DNA from 4 places in the Bacillus sp. LR_5 genome. Region 4 is predicted to be linked to each of the others. Evidence: riboswitches for the same ligand, from Rfam matches in the RefSeq annotation. Region 4 holds a riboswitch; each other region holds the start of a gene.
What was found. Region 4 has a riboswitch for S-adenosylmethionine ahead of metI (cystathionine gamma-synthase/O-acetylhomoserine thiolyase). Riboswitches for the same ligand answer to the same signal wherever they lie in the genome.
Positions count from the first base shown of each region.

Region 1: linked by a shared signal. The riboswitch ahead of RAC86_RS03435 (bifunctional homocysteine S-methyltransferase/methylenetetrahydrofolate reductase) and the one ahead of metI (cystathionine gamma-synthase/O-acetylhomoserine thiolyase) in region 4 are both predicted to bind S-adenosylmethionine.
Region 2: linked by a shared signal. The riboswitch ahead of metI (cystathionine gamma-synthase/O-acetylhomoserine thiolyase) and the one ahead of metI (cystathionine gamma-synthase/O-acetylhomoserine thiolyase) in region 4 are both predicted to bind S-adenosylmethionine.
Region 3: linked by a shared signal. The riboswitch ahead of metN (methionine ABC transporter ATP-binding protein MetN) and the one ahead of metI (cystathionine gamma-synthase/O-acetylhomoserine thiolyase) in region 4 are both predicted to bind S-adenosylmethionine.

Region 1 is NZ_JAVAXX010000008.1:49,491-54,581, reverse strand. It holds gene RAC86_RS03445 (CvfB family protein) at 13-909, opposite strand; gene RAC86_RS03440 (YajQ family cyclic di-GMP-binding protein) at 1,008-1,499, shown strand; SAM riboswitch class I at 1,606-1,723, shown strand; gene RAC86_RS03435 (bifunctional homocysteine S-methyltransferase/methylenetetrahydrofolate reductase) at 1,813-3,651, shown strand; gene RAC86_RS03430 (GNAT family N-acetyltransferase) at 3,742-4,191, shown strand; gene RAC86_RS03425 (GNAT family N-acetyltransferase) at 4,197-5,045, shown strand.
Region 2 is NZ_JAVAXX010000198.1:392-5,482, reverse strand. It holds gene RAC86_RS27275 (YjcG family protein) at 1-133, opposite strand, end outside; gene RAC86_RS27270 (esterase family protein) at 170-892, opposite strand; SAM riboswitch class I at 1,060-1,180, shown strand; gene metI (cystathionine gamma-synthase/O-acetylhomoserine thiolyase) at 1,248-2,369, shown strand; gene metC (cystathionine beta-lyase) at 2,362-3,534, shown strand; gene RAC86_RS27255 (GNAT family N-acetyltransferase) at 3,567-4,112, opposite strand; gene RAC86_RS27250 (DUF819 family protein) at 4,182-5,091, opposite strand, start outside.
Region 3 is NZ_JAVAXX010000018.1:1,719-6,809, forward strand. It holds gene metQ (methionine ABC transporter substrate-binding lipoprotein MetQ) at 1-169, opposite strand, end outside; gene metP (methionine ABC transporter permease MetP) at 183-851, opposite strand; gene metN (methionine ABC transporter ATP-binding protein MetN) at 844-1,869, opposite strand; SAM riboswitch class I at 1,975-2,081, opposite strand; gene RAC86_RS06255 (SCP2 sterol-binding domain-containing protein) at 2,196-2,540, opposite strand; gene RAC86_RS06260 (thioredoxin family protein) at 2,648-2,968, opposite strand; gene RAC86_RS06265 (toprim domain-containing protein) at 2,970-3,332, opposite strand; gene RAC86_RS06270 (YusG family protein) at 3,410-3,646, opposite strand; gene gcvH (glycine cleavage system protein GcvH) at 3,702-4,085, opposite strand; gene RAC86_RS06280 (arsenate reductase family protein) at 4,152-4,508, opposite strand; gene fadE (acyl-CoA dehydrogenase FadE) at 4,617-5,091, opposite strand, start outside.
Region 4 is NZ_JAVAXX010000002.1:20,250-25,340, reverse strand. It holds gene RAC86_RS00950 (DUF819 family protein) at 1-740, shown strand, start outside; gene RAC86_RS00945 (GNAT family N-acetyltransferase) at 811-1,356, shown strand; gene metC (cystathionine beta-lyase) at 1,386-2,558, opposite strand; gene metI (cystathionine gamma-synthase/O-acetylhomoserine thiolyase) at 2,551-3,672, opposite strand; SAM riboswitch class I at 3,741-3,864, opposite strand; gene RAC86_RS00930 (esterase family protein) at 4,032-4,754, shown strand; gene RAC86_RS00925 (YjcG family protein) at 4,791-5,091, shown strand, end outside.

The DNA of each region.
Region 1 (5,091 bases), on a different contig from region 4:
GCCATTTTCATGCTATTTTTTCTCGTATGTCCATCCATTTTCCTGATACACTTTTCCGTTTTTCATCAAATGGCCCAGCGCGCGTTTAAAGGCGGCTTTGCTCATATTAAAACGTTCTCTGATATCGTCAGGCTGGCTTTTGTCACTGTACGGCATGGCACCGTTTCTCATTCTCATATACGTTAGAATGCACTCAGCATCAACTGACATTGCATCCTGTTTTCTTGGAAGCAGCGACAAGTTGACTGAACCGTCTTCTTTCACTTGAATCACCCGGCCTGTGACTCTTGAACCGAGTCTTGGCTCCTCTTTTCTTTCTGACGGGTGAATAAAACAGCGGATACCGTCATCCGTGATCACGAATGAACCCGATGCGATCAGCCTGTACACCGTACCTGTCAGCTCTTTATTCATCAGATCTTCTGAAGCGTCGGTAAACAGTTCGCTGATGATATCTTCCGGCGCTGGTTTCGCAAACATGCGCCCCCGGTTCGTCACCTTCAGCATACAGTAAAGTTTGTCCCCTTTTTGCGGCCAGACATCTTCATACGGGGGTAAATGCTCAGTTGCGACTAGTGCGTCCTTCGATAAACCGACATCAACGAAAACGCCCATATCTTCCACTTTATCCACCACTTCAACCCAGCCATATTCATCCGCGCTGATGACCGGAATTTTCATCGTGGCCGCAAGCCTTTCCTGCTGGTCGACGTATATAAAGACTTCTACTTCGTCTCTGTCCTCGATATCCTCAGTCATTTCACTGTTATGTAAGAGAATCGTATCTTCCCCATCGGTTAAAAAATAACCGAAGTCGGTTTGGTGATCTATACTCAAGGTTAATTGCTGCCCTGGTCTCATGCTATCGTCCTTCCTGTTCCGCTTATTCTCTGCGGATTTTGTTAACATTTTTTCCAATCATCACAAATTGATTCTTTGTTCTGTTGGAAGTTTCTCTTTATTCTACTATAATCAACACATAAGTTAAATGTTATGGAGGTTTTCATATGGCAAAAGAAAGTTCATTTGATATTGTATCCAAGGTGGAATTGCCTGAAGTGCAAAACGCAATCCAAATTGCACTGAAGGAAATCAGTACCCGATATGACTTTAAAGGCAGCAAAAGCGACATTTCTTTAGATAAAGAGGAGCTCGTCCTCGTTTCCGATGACGAATTCAAATTAAGCCAGCTGAAAGATGTGCTGGTCAGCAAATTGATTAAACGAAACGTACCGACAAAAAACATTGAGTACGGCAAGGTTGAAAACGCGTCAGGCGGAACGGTACGCCAGCGTGCAAAGCTTGTTCAAGGCATTGACAAGGACAACGCAAAAAAAATCAATACGATCATCAAAAACTCCGGACTGAAAGTAAAGTCTCAGGTGCAGGATGATCAAGTGCGTGTCACCGGAAAAAACAAAGATGACCTGCAGCAGATTATCTCAGCTGTGCGGGGAGCAGACCTGCCAATTGACGTTCAATTTATAAATTTCAGATAAATTTTCTGATTCCTATTGATTATTGTCTTTATTTTCGGTAAATTTGGAGAAAGGGAAAAACGCCAGGTATCTTTTGGCACTTCCTGACACGAAAATTTCATATCCGTTCTTATCAAGAGAAGCAGAGGGACTGGCCCGACGAAGCTTCAGCAACCGGTGTAATGGCGATCAGCCATGACCAAGGTGCTAAATCCAGCAAGCTCGAACAGCTTGGAAGATAAGAAGAGACAAAATCACTGACAAAGTCTTCTTCTTAAGAGGACTTTTTTTATTTCTCTTTTTTCCTTGCTGATGTGAATAAAGGAGGCAGACAATGGGACTTTTAGAAGATTTGCAAAGACAGGTGTTAATCGGTGACGGCGCCATGGGGACGCTCCTCTACTCCTATGGCATTGACAGGTGTTTTGAGGAGCTCAATATTTCAAAGCCGGAGGAAATTCAGCGCATACATAAAGCGTACGTTGAAGCGGGAGCCAACATTATTCAAACGAATACGTACGGGGCCAACTATATTAAATTATCCAGACACGGTCTTGAGGATGACATCAAAAAAATGAATCAGGAGGCCGTAAAGATCGCGCGGGCTTCAGCAGGCGATGCATACGTGCTTGGAACGATGGGCGGCATACGGACATTTAATAAAAATGCGTACAGTCTTGACGAAATTAAGCGCAGCTTCCGCGAGCAGTTGTATCTGCTGCTGCATGAAGAGCCGGATGGCTTACTGTTAGAAACATATTATGATTTGGAAGAAGCCCGTGAAGTGCTGAAAATCGCGCGCAAAGAGACTGATCTTCCGATTATGCTCAATGTCTCCATGCACGAGCAAGGCGTATTGCAGGACGGAACGCCGCTTTCTGACGCATTGCGCTCGATTGCGGATCTCGGAGCTGATATTGTCGGCATTAACTGCCGCCTCGGCCCTTATCACATGATTGAAGCGCTCAGCGAAGTGCCAATTTTTGATGACGTATTCTTATCGGTTTATCCGAACAGCAGTCTTCCTTCGCTTGAAGAGGGACGGCTCGTCTATGAAACAGACGACACGTATTTTCAAAACAGCGCGTTAGAATTCCGTAAGCAAGGCGCGCGGATTATCGGCGGCTGCTGCGGCACAACACCGAATCACATCAGGGCGATGGCGGAAGCGGTTGGCGGACTGGCTCCGATTACGGAAAAAGAAGTCAAAACCCGGGCGAAAGAATTCATTTCTGTTCATCACGAGCGAACCGAGCCCGGCCTGGATGAGATCGCGGCGAAAAAACGCTCTATTATCGTAGAGCTGGACCCGCCGAAAAAACTAAGCTTTGACAAATTTCTATCGGCGGCTGCTGAATTAAAAGAAGCGGGAATCGATGCCCTGACACTCGCCGACAATTCTCTGGCGACCCCGCGGATCAGCAATGTTGCCTGCGGCGCCCTTGTCAAGCAGCAGCTCGATATGCGTTCCCTTGTCCATATTACGTGCCGTGACCGTAACATTATCGGCTTACAGTCACATTTAATGGGCCTTGATACGTTAGGGCTGAATGACGTGCTTGCTATTACAGGTGACCCTTCTAAAATCGGGGATTTTCCTGGTGCGACGTCTGTATATGATTTAACATCTTTTGATTTAATCAGGCTGATCAAACAATTCAATGAAGGTCTGTCTCTGTCTGGAAAACCGCTCGGCAAGAAAACGAATTTCTCAGTTGCCGCCGCATTTAATCCTAACGTCCGCCATCTGGATAAAGCGGTAAAACGGCTTGAGAAAAAAATAGATTGCGGCGCAGATTATTTTGTTTCTCAGCCTGTCTATTCCGAGCAGCAGCTTGTCGATATCCATAACGAAACAAAACATCTGAAGACGCCGATCTATATCGGCATCATGCCGCTGACAAGCAGCCGGAATGCCGAATTCATCCATAATGAAATTCCCGGCATTAAGCTGTCTGATACGATTCGCGAAAAAATGGCCCATGCCGGTGAAGATAAAGAAAAGCAAAAGGCGGAAGGCCTTGCAATTGCCCGCTCCCTGCTGGATACGGCATGCGAGCTGTTTAACGGCATCTACTTGATAACGCCTTTCCTCAGATCTGACTTAACCGCTGAGCTCACTTCATATATTCAGCAAAAAGATGAGCAGCGCCAAAATATCTTTTTGCATTAATCCCTTTAAAGACTGTCTGATCCAATCGGGCGGTCTTTTTCAACGGGATTCGTGTTACGATATAGAAAAACAGTCATGAGGAGGAACATTATGCTCGAAGTCAAAACCATTTCCGCGGAAGATACATATGAAATCCGGCACCGCATTCTGCGCCCCCATCAATCCATTGAACAATGCAAATATGAAGAGGATCATGCAAAAGGCTCCTTTCATCTCGGCGCGTTTTTTGAAGGGAAGCTGATCAGCATCGCTTCTTTTTCCCCGCAAAATCAGCCATTAATAACAGAATCCCCAGCATATCGGCTGAGAGGCATGGCAACGCTTGAAGGATATCGCGATCAAAAAGGCGGGAGCACGCTGATCAAACACGCGGAAGAGAAACTGGCGGAGAACGGCGTTCAGGCAGTCTGGTGCAATGCCAGAAGCCATGTGAAAGGCTACTATTCAAAACTTGGCTGGGAAGAACTCGGCGAACCGTTTGAGATTCCCGGCATAGGCACACATATCATCATGTATAAAAAACTCGAAACAAGCAGGTGATCTGTATGAGGGTAATCGATAAGCTGATTAAGCTTCATGAAGAACATACCCCTAGTCTATTGCGGCTTTGCAGGCAAGCCGGGTGGCCGGATTACGGCGAACAAGAGCTGGCACTGCTTGTCCAGCAAGGACGCTTTTTCGGCTATCAAAATGTCAGCGGTGATATTATTTCCTGCATCGGCTTGTTTTTGTTTGGCCGTCTTGCTTCTATCGGCCTCGTGATCGTGGACAAAGAATATCAACGGCTCGGTCTCGGCCGGCGTATGGTAAACGCCTGTATCACCCAAACGGATGAAAACACAGCCATCAGGCTTTGCGCCACAAAAGAAGGTTTGCCGCTTTATGAAAAAGCAGGTTTTCATACAGCAGGTTCAGTGCGAAAGTACAGCTGTCATAGTTTTCAACCTTATACAAAAAAGCTTGACGCTGAACTGACATCCTTTAGAGAACAAGACTTTCACGACTTAACCACGGCGGATCTGGCTGCCTTTGGCGGAGATCGATCAAACCTTTTGCAGCAGCTTATTTCTGCTTCATGCGAATGTATCATCGCCAGAAATCAGGACGGACAGCTCATTGGCTACGGACTTTCTGTACAGACACCGGCCAATTTGAAATTCGGCCCCATCATCGCTCCATCATCAGATGTTGCAGCACAGATAATTAACAGGCTGGCGGCCGGCAAACAAGGGCCGATGCGAATCGATATACCGAGTGAACACACGTCTCTGCATGACAGCCTGATAGAAATGGGATTTCTTAAAGATGATGAACCTCCGCTTTTGTTCTATCAGAAAAAAGCGCCTATTCAAAATGGACACTTATATGCTTTGATTTCACAGGCTCTCGGTTAACCCTCTTTTTTCCCGAACAGGTATCTTCTGTTCGGTTTTTTGCTGT
Region 2 (5,091 bases), on a different contig from region 4:
CCGCGCATTCAAAGGATGCTCTCAGCGTCAAATGAGGCGGGATCAGAGAGTAGCTTGGGTCATAGCGCTTTCTGTAAGAGTTTGCAAGGTCTTGGAGCTTTTTTGATGGAAATAAAACGATTCCATATTTCATATTATGTCCCTCCTGGAAATAAAGTATGATAGAGTGTTAAAGCATTTTTTTCAGCGCCGGGGTGATGAGCGGCTGCCAGTATGTCCATTTGTGGTCTCCGTCAAATGGCTCGAAATCATAATCGGAAAGCTTTTTCTCCAGCAGCTGTTTCAGCTCCCGGTTCGGTTCTGTAAAGTCCAGAATGTTCCCGTCTGTCGTGTGGACGTCAGTTTCTTTTGTTCCGATTTGGTGATAAATAGAGAGGTGTTTGATATCGTCTGACTGTTTTACGGCTTCTAGTACGTGTTTGTCAACATAGGGAGACTGCATGATGATGTTGCCAAACATATTCGGATAATCAAGCGCTGTCATAAGTGACACGGTTGCTCCGAGCGAATCACCTATCAGCGTTCGGCCGTAACCGATCTGATAGGTTGGATACTCATCATCTGCAAAAGGAACGAGCTCATGGGCGATGAACCGTTTATAAGCCGAAAATTTTGAACCCTCCGGATGATAGGTGTTTCTGCGCTCTTTTACATCCTTATAAGGAACACCGATAATAATGCTCCGGTCTATTTCGCGTTTCGACAGCAATTCCTCAACCTGTCTGCCGATTCTCCCCAGCCTGAAATAATCGTGGCCGTCCTGCGCGATAATGACATGGTATTTATAAAGCGGGGAGTAGTTGGACGGCAGATAAACAAGCAAGGTCATTTCCTCGTTAAGCTCTTTTGAAAAGAATTTCTTTTCTTGCACTGTGCCGTTTTTCGGTGCCATAAAAACATTCCTCCAGGACATCACTATACTTTCTTGCATTTTCAATTATTGTACCATGAATTATTAGAAATTTCTCTCTTTAAACGGTTCGGCACACGAAGAAAAAAGTGTTGAAATAAACTGTGAATTGCGCTAATATAAAACAATCAGAAAATTGAAATCGATATTTCTTATCGTGAGAGGTGGAGGGACTGGCCCTTAGAAACCTCAGCAACCGGCTTGTTTTGCATGTGCAAAGCGCCAAGGTGCTAAATCCAGCAAGCGTTTTTTATGCTTGGAAGATAAGAAGAAGCGTTAAACCCCTTCTTCTTATGAAGAAGGGGTTTTTATTTTGAAAAGGGAAGGTGTCAGCTATATGTCACAGCACGTTGAAACGAAATTAGCTCAAATTGGGAACCGTAGCGATGAAGTCACGGGAACAGTGAGTGCTCCTATCTATTTATCAACAGCATACCGCCACAGAGGGATCGGAGAATCTACCGGATTTGATTATGTCCGCACAAAAAATCCGACACGCCAGCTTGTTGAGGACGCCATCGCTAACTTAGAAAACGGCGCGAGAGGGCTTGCCTTTAGTTCGGGAATGGCTGCTATCCAAACGATTATGGCGCTGTTTAAAAGCGGAGATGAACTGATCGTTTCATCGGACCTATATGGCGGCACGTACCGTTTATTTGAAAATGAATGGAAAAAATACGGATTGACTTTTCATTATGATGATTTCAGCGATGAGGACTGTTTACGCTCTAAGATTACGCCGAATACAAAAGCGGTGTTTGTGGAAACGCCGACAAACCCCCTCATGCAGGAGGCGGACATTGCACATATTGCCCGGATTACAAAGGAGCACGGTCTTCTGCTGATCGTAGATAATACATTTTATACACCGGTCTTGCAGCGGCCGCTTGAGCTGGGAGCTGACATTGTCATTCACAGCGCAACCAAGTATTTAGGCGGGCATAACGATCTGCTTGCTGGACTTGTCGTGGTGAAGGATGAGCAGCTCGGAGAGGAAATGTTTCAGCATCAAAATGCAATCGGCGCCGTCCTGCCGCCATTTGATTCGTGGCTTCTGATGAGAGGAATGAAGACGCTGAGCCTCAGAATGGGCCAGCATCAGGCAAACGCGCAGGAGCTTGCGGCGTTTTTAGAAGAGCAGGAAGAAATTTCGGATGTGCTGTATCCCGGAAAAGGCGGCATGCTGTCCTTCCGTCTGCAAAAAGAAGAATGGGTCAATCCGTTTTTAAAAGCGCTGAAGACCATTTGTTTTGCAGAAAGCCTCGGCGGGGTGGAAAGCTTTATTACATACCCTGCGACCCAGACGCACATGGATATTCCTGAAGAGATCCGCATCGCAAACGGGGTGTGCAATCGGTTGCTGCGCTTTTCTGTCGGTATTGAACATGCGGAAGATTTAAAAGAGGATCTAAAACAGGCATTATGTCAGGTCAAAGAGGGAGCTGTTTCTTTTGAGTAAACACAATTGGACGCTGGAAACCCAGCTCGTGCACAATCCATTTAAAACAGACGGCGGAACCGGGGCGGTCAGTGTACCGATTCAGCACGCCTCGACTTTTCACCAATCTTCATTTGAAGAGTTCGGGGCATATGATTACAGCCGCTCTGGCACGCCGACAAGAACAGCTCTCGAAGAAACAATTGCCGCACTGGAAGGCGGAACAAGAGGATTTGCTTTCAGTTCAGGCATGGCTGCCATCTCAACAGCATTTTTACTGCTGTCACAGGGTGATCACGTTCTTGTGACAGAAGATGTATACGGCGGAACCTTCCGTATGGTGACAGAGGTGCTGACCCGGTTTGGCATTGAGCATACGTTTGTCGACATGACGGATCGTAATGAAGTGGCGCGGAGCATCAAGCCGAACACAAAGGTCATTTATATGGAGACACCGTCAAATCCGACACTTGGGATTACGGATATTAAAGCGGTTGTTCAGCTTGCAAAAGAAAACGGCTGTCTGACCTTTCTGGACAATACATTCATGACACCGGCACTGCAGCGACCGCTTGACCTCGGCGTGGATATTGTACTTCACAGCGCGACAAAATTCTTAAGCGGACACAGCGATGTGCTCTCAGGTTTGGCTGCTGTCAAAGATGAAGAGCTTGGGAAGCAGCTGTATAAGCTGCAAAACGCGTTCGGCGCCGTCCTTGGCGTGCAAGATTGCTGGCTTGTCCTGCGCGGATTAAAAACGTTGCAGGTCCGTTTAGAGAAAGCGAGTCAAACAGCCCAGCGGCTTGCGGAATTTTTCCAGAAGCACCCGGCGGTCAAGCGCGTGTATTATCCGGGACTGGCTGATCATCCCGGCGCTGAAACCCATAAAAGCCAGTCAACGGGAGCGGGCGCCGTGCTATCTTTTGAGCTTGAAAGCAAAGAGGCCGTTAAGAAGTTAGTCGAGAATGTGTCACTGCCGGTCTTCGCTGTCAGCCTTGGCGCCGTGGAATCGATTTTGTCCTATCCGGCAACGATGTCTCACGCGGCAATGCCTAAGGAAGAGCGTGAAAAACGCGGTATCACTGATGGCCTGCTCCGTCTGAGTGTGGGCGTCGAACATGCAGACGATTTAGAACACGATTTCGAACAAGCGCTGAAAGAAATTGCTCCAGTTGCGGTTCGTTAACAAAGAAGCCGGGGATGGCCCGGCTTCTTTTATTATTGTTCGTCATCAGGATTCAGAATCGCGAGGACTTGATGATCCTCCCAAACGCCATTAATTTTTACATTTTTTCGGGCGATGCCTTCTTTATGAAATCCCGCTTTTTCTAAAACACGCATGGACCCGAGATTACGGGGCATCACACCGGCTTCAATCCGATGCAGTTTCAATTCGTGGAACGCATAATCAACAACCAATCTGACTGCCTCTGTCATAATGCCCTTTCCATTATGGGCTTTGTCTAAAAAATACCCGATGAACGCAGTTTGCAGCGCGCCACGGATGATTTGAAAGAGCGAAACCGTCCCGATTAATCTATCGTCTGACGCTGTAAAGATGCCAAAATGATATTCTTCATCTTTCTCAAGTCTTTCCTGATACTCGGTTATCCGTTTTCTTTGCCCCTCAACCGTATAGTAATCGTCTGCGCGTATCATAGAAAACTGTTCGAAAAAATCCCGATTTTCGCTTTGCAGCCGCAGATTTTCTTCGGCATCCGTTACTTCTAAAGGTCTAACATAAATGGTTATTCCTTTTAACATACAGTGATCTCTCCGTTCTCGTGTCAGCATTCCTCTTACATTATTCTCAGGGAAATGCAAATATCCTTTTTATAAGAAGGAAGAAAACCAATTTCCCATAAAAGTGCCAACATAGTTGCCGATTAAGTAGCCGAGCGTACCGACAAGCATGATCGGGGCGACAAGCTCCCGCCATCCCTTGGCAATTGCCATCGCAGCCGCAGTCGTCGGTCCCCCGACAGTAGCGTTGACGGCGAGCAGAATTTCTTCAAGCCGCACGCGGAACAATTTTCCGGCAGCTAAGGAAACTGCTAAATTGCTGATCGCAATGATAAACACGAATAATAGAATAAGAGGCGCATTCGTGACGATTAAGCGGAGATCTGCAGGAATGCCGATCACCACAAAAAACAAATAAATCAAAAAGGTTCCAAGTTCCTGAGATCCATTGAGCCTTTCAAAAAAACGCGGGAAAAGAAAAATGATAAGAACAGTTAAAGACGTAAGCACCAGGTACTGATCGCCAAGCGTACCGGTCAGCAGGGGATGAGAAAAAATGCTTTTAAAATAACCGGAAACCTTCATACTAACCGCAACAAGTGCGAAAGCGGCACCGGCATTAAATGCGATATCCTTTAAGGAAATATCCTTCCGTTTCCAATAGCTTTCAGCACTGTTTCCGCTGTTTTCATCGGCTTTTACCTTCTCTTCAAACGGCATGGCATAATGCCGCTGAAACCATTTGAGTGCAGGAATGCTGATTAAAATAAAAAACAAAAGCGCCATCATAAAATTATCAGCCACAACGGTAGCCGACACATATTCACCAGGCGTCTCAAATTTTGCCGCCATCGCCGCAAAGTTGACCCCGCCGCCGATATAAGAGGCGCTGATCATCCCGCCGATTTTATCGAGATAGGGAATATGCTGTTTAAGTAGAAAAAAAGCAAGAATGCTCCCAAGCACAGTGCCAGCGGAGCTAATCAGAAAAATAAACAGC
Region 3 (5,091 bases), on a different contig from region 4:
CTTTTTCTTTCAACAATGGTTCAGCTTCTTTTAAAATTTCCGCATGCGGTGTTTTTGTCGCTGCAACCACAATTTCTTTCTTGCCGGATTCAGCGCCGTTATTTGAACCGCAGGCAGCCATAACCCCTGCAAATACAAGCAGTAATGCACCCAAAAATAGCTTTTTCAATGTAAATCCTCCCTTATCGTTTGTCTATAATATTTGTTATTACATCACCGATGATTTGAATAATAAAGACGATGATTAAAATAAACACAGTAGCAACGAAGGTAACATCAGCATTATTAGACTGATATCCTTCTACGTACGCAAGGTTTCCAAGGCCGCCTGAACCGATGGCTCCGGCAATTGCCGTTGAGCCAATCAAAGCGATGGCCGTAACCGTGATCCCAGAAATAAGAGCCGGCATAGACTCCGGAAGCAGCACTTTGAAAATAATCGTAGACGTTTTAGCGCCCATTGATTTAGCGGCTTCAATCACACCTTTATCAACCTCGCGCAATGCGATTTCAGCAAGGCGCGCGTAAAACGGTGCCGAACCGATCACCAGCGCCGGCAATGCGGCGTTAGGCCCTAAGATCGTGCCGACTAAGAACTTCGTAAACCCTAACAGTAAAATAATTAAAATAAGGAATGGAATCGATCTGAATATGTTGACAATGGCCGCAATCACAGAGTTGACCGCTTTATTTTGCCAAAGGCTCCCTTTGCTTGTCAGGAAAAGCAGCAAGCCGAGGATCACTCCGATGACAAAAGCAAACAATAAAGAGATCAGCGTCATATAAAGTGTTTCATATGTCGCGTTCCACAACTCAGTTAAATCAACGTTCGGGAAGTATTTTTCAAACATTCGTGATCACCTCTGCTTTCACCTGTTTGTCATTAATGAACCGGATCACGTTTTGCACTTCTTCCTCGTCTCCATCAATATGGATGAACAGTGAACCGTAAGCTCCATCCTTCGTCTGCGAGATTTTCCCTTGCAGAATATTGACGCTGACATTGAAGTTTCTGATCATCTCTGTAATCAGAGGCTGTTCAGCAGAATCACCGACAAATGTGAGCTGAACCATTTTTCCTGATGCTGTTTCATCAAGAAGGTGCTGTAGCGTTTCTTTCGTTTCTTCCGGCTCTGTCACCTGCTGAACAAATCGTTTTGTCATGTCTTCCTTCGGATTTTTGAAGACATCAAGAACTTCGCCTTCTTCCACAACCTTTCCGTTTTCCATGACAGCGACTCTGTTGCAGATTTTGCGGATGACATGCATTTCGTGTGTGATCAGCACAATCGTCAAACCGAGTCTTTCATTAATATCGGACAATAGATCCAAAATTGAATCTGTCGTTTGCGGATCTAATGCTGATGTCGCTTCATCGCAAAGGAGAACCTTCGGATTGTTTGCAAGCGCTCTGGCGATTCCGACACGCTGCTTTTGCCCGCCGCTCAGCTGAGACGGATAAGATTTTTCTTTTCCTTCTAAACCTACCAGTTTAATCAGTTCATCGGCGCGCTTGATCCGTTCGCTCTTTTTCACCCCGGCAATTTCTAAAGGAAACATGATATTGTCTCTAACGGTCCGCGACCAAAGCAAATTGAAATGCTGGAAAATCATGCTGATTTCATGGCGTGCATTTCTTAAAGCGCGTCCGTTCACTTCATTAATCTTGGTTCCCGCCACTTCCACGGTTCCTGAGGTTGGTTTCTCAAGGCCGTTCAGCAGACGGATTAAGGAACTTTTACCAGCTCCGCTATATCCTATAATTCCAAAAATCTCACCTTTTTTAATGGAAAGCGAGACATTTTGGACAGCATTGACATCTCCGTGTTTCGACTTATAAACTTTTGAAACATCTTGAAGATTGATCAAAGCAATCACCTGCCTTAACACTATTCTAAGAAATCTTCCGGGTTTTTCTGCAAAAGAAAAGCCTTTCTGCACACTTGAGCAGAAAGGCTTATATAAAATGCCTTTCTCTCATCTTTCAAAGCTGAACGCTTCGTGTGAATTGGCACCATTTCAACAGCGTTGATGGTTGCCGGGCTTCATAGGGCACTTCCCTCCACCTCTCTTGATAAGAGAAATATATAGTCTTTTTCGTCCGGAAATTCTTAATGTAGAATAGCATGGCGAATGATTAAATGTCAATAAAATAAATGATGTCAACTTTTACTATTATAATAATTTCCTATTTTTTAATTCTTTAAAATCCTCTGAAAAAATCCGTTCGTCAGCCAGAGTATGGCTTCTAGTTTTAACAGGGCCCTGAATGACCCCTTTACTTTGAGGCTTCCGCTCTGAATAAGGTGCTGAAGGGAAATGTCTCCGTGCAATAAGTCAATAATTTCTGTTTGGTTTCCGTAAAAGGTCAGGTTGGACGTTTGGGGCGAAGAAATTTTTTTCATTTCTCCCTGTTCGTTTATTGAGACGGTTAAGGCTTCTGTTTCTCCTTGGAAGGTAATGAGCAATGTCGAAGCGTTCAAAAGGGGTTTTAAAAACAGATGCTGATACTCATCTTCTAAAACTTCCGCTTTCTCCATATGTACAACCTCCTATTTGTTGGTCATACATACACATTTCTCTTTCTGGCGCAAGAACCCCTTTATAAAACGAACGACAATTTCATTGGATTGTGCAGAGAAATATGTCATAAATGGGATGCGGAAGATGATTTTTGTTTGATCAGCTCATATAAATAAGAAACAGAGTGAAACGCATATCCTCTTTCGACCACTTTTCCGCCTTTAAACAGCAGAAAACAAGGGACGCTTTCAATTTGATATGCTTTTGCGAATGTCGGAGAGTAATTGACATTGTTTTTATAGAAGGCGACATCAGGCAGCATTTCTTTCACCACTGTCAGCATTTTGCTTGCAAGCTGGCAGGTGCCGCAAAACGGAGTATATAAATAAAGGAGATACACATCATCTTCAATGTGCTCAAGCTCATATTCTTGGAGTTCTTTCATGCTATACACCTCGGGATTTTCTTTCAAGAAAAATAGTATGGACATTCAAATTCGCGCGCAGCAATACAGAGGCGACATGGTGCCTGGGTGCAGCCGCTACTTCCTTATAGGCTCTGTCGATATGGAGATGGCAGGCTTCGTTAAATTCTCTTTTCAGCTGTTTTCTTAATTTCTCGCCTGATTCATCAGCATCAACTAATATATAGACGTCTTTATCGTAAAGCTCGTCAGCCAATTCCTCAAGCTTCAGCTGGCTGATTGTTCCGTTTGTGCAGATAATGCGCACTGGTTCATTCAGGACGCTTTCGATTTTCTCTTTATCTGTTTTCCCTTCGACAATCATAACCTTTTCCAGCTCATCCATCTTCATCTTCTTCACCTGCCGCGTCATATTTGAAACGTTCAGATTGTAAAAGAAGGCAGTGAAATTCACCGCCAACATTAACACCAGCCGTTTTCGTAGTCACAATCCACGTATTTTTCGTCGTTTCCTGAGACCACATCAGCTGTCTTATAAAATTTCTCATTTTCAAAGGAATAACCGGACTTAAGCTCATATTCATTCATGCTTGTCATTTGGCCGATCATCTCATTTTCATGATATAACGAGAGCCGGCCATTTTGAAAGCGGCCTGTCACATCATTGGTGACATCGAGCTTTTGTTTGCTGAAAGCCATATTGGACACCTCCCATAACGTTAGCGTGTCCAATTGCCTTTACAGCTATCCTGTTTTAGTCTTCTTGTGTCATCTCTTCGTATTGCTCTGCTGTCATCAGTTTTTCAATTTCAGAAGCGTCAGACGGCTCAACGACGATCATCCATGCTTTTTCGTACGGAGATTCGTTGACGAATTCCGGACTGTCATCAAGATCTTCGTTTACTTCCACAACAGTTCCGTTAATCGGTGCATAAAGCTCAGATACCGTTTTAACGGATTCAACACTGCCAAATGGCTCGTCCGCTTTGATTTCAGCGCCGACTTCAGGAAGTTCGACAAACACGATGTCGCCTAGCTCAGACTGGGCAAAATGCGTAATTCCAATTCTGGCTTTTTCTCCTTCAACTTTTACCCACTCGTGTTCTCCTGAGTAACGCAAATCTTTAGGTATGCTCAATTGAATCCCTCCATTTTTTACAGCACTACAATAAGAAGATAACATACTTTTCAAAAAAAATTTACATTAAGCCCAGTTTTCTTCAAATTGGTCTTCTTTAAATCCGACTGTCACTTTTTCGCCGTCTGTTGTAAGCGGGCGTTTGATCAGCATTCCGTCTGAAGCCAGCAGTTCAAGCTGCTCGTCCTCCGACATGTGATACAGCTTTTCCTTGAGATTCAGCTCGCGGTATTTCATGCCGCTCGTGTTGAAAAATTTCTTGAGATCCAGCCCGCTTTTTTCATAAAGCGCTTTTAGTTCTTCTTTGCTTGGAGGCTGCTCTGCAATATGTATTTCGTTTATTTCTTTCCCATGCTCTTCAAGCCATTTCTTTGCTTTGCGGCATGTTCCGCATTTAGGGTACCAGTAAAAAGTTAACGACATCTTCTTCCCCCTCAATAAAATAATCGAGGTTATTTTAACACAGTTTGTTTTAAAAACCTAAAACAGTGCTTCTTAAAAAAGCTCCGCGCATGCGGAGCTCTTGGCCAATCAGACAATATATTTTTCAGCCTCAAAAACGCCCGCTGCCGCTTCGCGTTTTTTCTGAATAACGTTTTTAGGTGTTACGCGCGTGAGCTTGCGCAGAGCGGAAAGCATCATGCGGAGTGAATCTCCTTCTTCCATTGCGATGAGGGATTCCTTCGCGTGCGCTTCAATTTCATTAAAGGCTTCTTGAACGAAAATTTCTGTATACAGCACCTTTTGCGCCGCTTTTTCTTCGCCTTGCGCGGCAATGGCCTTTTCCGTTCTGAGCACGGCTGATTCCATTGCGTACACATTGCTGACGATATCCGCGACGTTGACGAGAATTTCTTGTTCGCGATCGATGGCTTTTCCGTATTTTTGCGCGGCGAGACCGGCAGCGAACAGCGCGATTTTTTTGGCTTGCTTAACGATATATTTCTCCTGCTCTAACACGCCGCTGCCAGGCTCTTCAGGCATAAGCATCATGAGTTCTTCCTGC
Region 4 (5,091 bases):
CGGGGGAATATGTGTCGGCTACCGTTGTGGCTGATAATGTTATGATGGCGCTTTTGTTTTTTATATTAATCAGTATTCCTGCAGTTAAATGGTTTCAGCGGCATTATGCTATGCCGTTTGAAGAAAAAGTAAAAGCCGATGGAAAGAGCGGAAACAGTGCAGAAAGCTATTGGAAACGGAAGGACATTTCCTTAAAGGATATCACTTTTAATGCCGGTGCTGCTTTTGCGCTTGTTGCAGTTAGTGTGAAGATTTCCGGCTTTTTTAAAAGCCTTTTTTCTCATCCCCTTTTGACCGGAACGCTTGGCGATCAGTATCTGATGCTCACGTCTTTAACTGTTCTTATCATTTTTCTATTCCCTCGTTTTTTTGAAAGGCTTAATGGATCTCAAGAGCTTGGAACCTTTTTGATATATTTGTTTTTTGTGGTGATCGGCATTCCTGCAGATCTGCGCTTAATCGTTACCAATGCGCCTTTTATTCTATTATTTGTGTTTATCATTGCGATTAGCAATTTAACTGTTTCCTTAGCCGTCGGAAAATTGTTCCGCGTGCGGCTTGAAGAAATTCTGCTCGCTGTCAACGCTGCTGTCGGGGGGCCTACGACCGCAGCTGCGATGGCAATTGCCAAGGGATGGCGGGAACTTGTCGCCCCGATCATGCTTGTTGGTACGCTCGGCTACTTAATTGGGAACTATGTCGGCACCTTTATGGGAAACTGGTTTTCTTCTTTCTTATAAAAAGGATTTTTACAGTTTCCTCAGAATAATGTAAGAGGAATGCTGACATGAGAACGGAGAGATCACTGATATGTTAAAAGGAAAAAACATCTATGTAAGACCTTTAGAAGTAAAGGATGCGGAAGAAAATCTGCGACTGCAAAGCGAAAATCAGGATTTCTTTGAACAGTTCTCCATGATACGCGCAGACGATTACTATACGGTTGAGGGGCAAAGAAAAAGAATAGCAGAGTATCAGCAAAGACTGGAGGAAGATGAAGAGTATCATTTCGGCATTTTCGCTGCGTCAGACAATACATTAATCGGGACGGTTTCGCTCTTTCAAATCATCCGCGGGGCGCTGCAAACTGCGTTCATCGGGTATTTTTTAGACAAAGCCCATAATGGAAAGGGCCTTATGACAGAGACCGTCAAATTGATTGTTGATTTTGCGTTTCACCAATTGAAACTGCACCGTATTGAAGCCGGTGTGATGCCCCGCAACCTCGGGTCCATGCGTGTATTGGAAAAAGCGGGATTTCATAAAGAGGGCATCGCCCGAAAAAATGTGAAAATCAACGGCGTTTGGGAGGATCATCAAGTCCTCGCGATTCTGAATCCTGATGATGAACAATAAAAGAAGCCGGGGCCATCCCCGGCTTCTTTTTATCGAACCGCCACTGGCGCAATTTCTTTCAGCGCTTGTGCGAAATCACGTTCTAAATCGTCTGCATGTTCGACTCCCACGCTAAGACGGAGCAGGCCGTCTGTGATGCCGCGTTTTTCACGCTCTTCCTTAGGCATTGCCGCGTGAGACATCGTTGCCGGATAAGACAAAATCGATTCCACGGCGCCGAGGCTTACAGCAAAGACCGGAAGTGATACATTCTCTACTAATTTCTTAACGGCCTCTTTGCTTTCAAGCTCAAAAGATAGCACGGCGCCCGCTCCCGTTGACTGGCTTTTATGGATTTCAGCGCCCGGATGATCAGCCAGCCCCGGATAATACACGCGCTTCACCGCCGGATGCTTCTGGAAAAATTCCGCAAGCCGCTCAGCTGTTTGACTTGCTTTTTCTAAACGGACCTGCAATGTTTTTAATCCGCGCAGCACAAGCCAGCAATCTTGCACGCCAAGGACGGCGCCGAACGAGTTTTGCAGCTTATACAGCTGCTTCCCAAGCTCTTCATCCTTTACAGCAGCCAGGCCTGAAAGCACATCACTGTGTCCGCTCAAGAACTTTGTTGCACTGTGAAGCACAATATCCACACCGAGATCAAGCGGACGCTGCAGTGCAGGTGTCATGAATGTATTGTCCAGAAAGGTCAAACAGCCGTTTTCTTTTGCAAGCTGAACAACCGCTTTAATATCAGTAATCCCAAGTGTCGGATTTGACGGTGTCTCCATATAAATGACCTTTGTATTCGGCTTGATATTCCGCGCCACTTCGTTACTATCCGTCATATCAACAAACGTGTGCTCAATGCCAAACCGGGTCAGCACCTCTGTTACCATGCGGAAGGTTCCGCCATATACATCTTCTGTCACAAGAACGTGGTCACCCTGTGACAGCAATAAAAATGCTGTTGAGATCGCAGCCATGCCTGAACTGAAAGCAAATCCTCTCGTTCCGCCTTCCAGTGCGGCAATTGTTTCTTCGAGCGCTGTTCTTGTCGGCGTTCCTGAGCGGCTGTAATCATACGCGCCAAACTCTTCAAATGAAGATTGGTGAAAAGTTGATGCGTGCTGAATCGGTACACTAACCGCTCCTGTTGTGCCATCTGTTTTAAATGGATTGTGCACGAGCTGGGTTTCCAGCGTCCAATTGTGATTACTCAAATGAAACAGCTCCCTCTTTGACCTGACATAACGCCTGTTTTAAGTCTTCTTTTAAATCTTCTGCATGTTCAATTCCGACTGAAAAACGCAGCAGACGATTGCAGACTCCGTTTGCGATGCGGATTTCTTCAGGAATATCCATGTGTGTCTGTGTGGCAGGGTATGTAATAAAGCTCTCCACCCCGCCGAGGCTTTCTGCAAAACAAATGGTCTTCAGCGCTTTTAAAAATGGGTTGACCCACTCTTCTTTCTGTAGACGGAAGGACAGCATGCCGCCTTTTCCGGGATATAGTACATCAGAAATTTCTTCCTGCTCTTCTAAAAACGCCGCAAGCTCCTGCGCGTTTGCCTGATGCTGGCGCATTCTGAGGCTCAGCGTCTTCATTCCTCTCATCAGAAGCCACGAATCAAACGGAGGCAGGACGGCGCCGATCGCATTTTGGTGTTGAAACATTTCCTCACCAAGCTGCTCATCCTTTACAACGACAAGTCCCGCAAGCAGGTCGTTATGCCCGCCTAAATACTTGGTTGCACTGTGAATCACAATGTCGGCTCCCAGCTCAAGCGGCCTTTGCAAGACCGGTGTATAAAATGTATTATCAACGATCAGCAGAAGACCGTACTCTTTTGTGATCCGGGCGATCTTTTCAATGTCCGCCTCCTGCATGAGCGGATTTGTCGGTGTTTCCACAAACACCGCTTTTGTATTCGGCGTAATCTTAGAGCGTAAACAGTCCTCATCGCTGAAATCATCGTAATGAAAGGTCAATCCATATTTTTTCCATTCGTTTTCAAACAGACGATATGTGCCGCCATATAGGTCCGATGAAACGATCAGTTCATCTCCGCTTTTAAACAGCGCCATAATCGTTTGGATGGCAGCCATTCCCGAACTGAAGGCAAGCCCTCTCGCTCCGTTTTCTAAGCTGGCGATCGCGTCCTCAACAAGCTGGCGTGTCGGATTTTTTGTGCGGACATAATCAAATCCGGTAGATTCTCCGATTCCTCTGTGGCGGTATGCTGTTGATAAATAAATAGGAGGACTCACTGTTCCCGTTACTTCGTCGCTTCGGTTTCCAATTTGGGCTAATTTCGTTTCAACGTGCTGTGACATATAGCTGACACCTTCCCTTTTCAAAATAAAAAACCCCTTCCTCATAAGAAGAAGGGGTTTAACGCTTCTTCTTATCTTCCAAGCATAAAAAACGCTTGCTGGATTTAGCACCTTGGCGTTTTGCACATAATGCAAAACAAGCCGGTTGCTGAGGTTTCTAAGGGCCAGTCCCTCCACCTCTCACGATAAGAAATATCGATTTCAATTTTCTGATTGTTTTATATTAGCGCAATTTGCAGTTTATTTCAACACTTTTTTCTTCGAGTTCCGAACAGTTTAAAGAGAGAAATTTCTAATAATTCATGGTACAATAATGGAAAACAGCAAGAAAGTCTAGTGATGTCCTGGAGGAATGCATTATGGCACCGAAAAACGGCACAGTGCAAGAAAAGAAATTCTTTTCAAAAGAGCTTAACGAGGAAATGACATTGCTCGTTTATCTGCCGTCCAACTACTCCCCGCTTTATAAATACCATGTCATTATCGCGCAGGACGGCCACGATTATTTCAGGCTGGGGAGAATCGGCAGACAGGTCGAAGAATTGCTGTCCAAGCGAGAAATAGACCGGAGCATTATTATCGGTGTTCCTTATAAGGATGTAAAAGAGCGCAGAAAAACCTATCATCCGGAAGGCTCAAAATTTTCGGCGTATAAACGGTTCATCGCCCATGAGCTCGTTCCGTTTGCGGATGACGAGTATCCAACCTATCAAGTCGGCTACGGTCGGACGCTGATCGGTGATTCTCTCGGAGCGACCGTTTCTCTTATGACAGCGCTTGATTATCCGAATATGTTCGGAAACATCATCATGCAGTCTCCCTATGTTGACAAACATGTATTGGGAGCTGTGAAACAGTCAGACGATATCAAACACCTCTCTATTTATCACCAAATCGGAACAAAAGAAACTGACGTCCACACGACAGACGGAAACATTCTGGACTTTACAGAACCGAATCAGGAGCTGAAACAGCTGCTGGAGGAGAAGCTTTCCGATTATTATTTTGAATCATTTGACGGAGATCACAAATGGACATACTGGCAGCCGCTCATCACGCCGGCGCTGAAAAAAATGCTTTGATATTCTATCATACTTTATTTCCAGGAGGGACATAATATGAAATACGGAATCGTTTTATTTCCATCAAAAAAACTCCAAGACCTTGCGAACTCTTACAGAAAGCGCTATGATCCGAGCTATTCCCTGATCCCGCCCCATTTGACGCTGAGAGCATCGTTTGAATGTAAAGAGGAGAAAGCGGATCAGCTTGTATCACATCTGAGAAACATCGCAAAGGAGTCCCATCCGATCGTTCTCAAAATGACAAAATACAGCTCATTTGCGCCTGTCAATAATGTCATTTACATCAAAGCAGAGCCGACGGAAGAATTAAAAACACTCAATGAAAAGTTATACA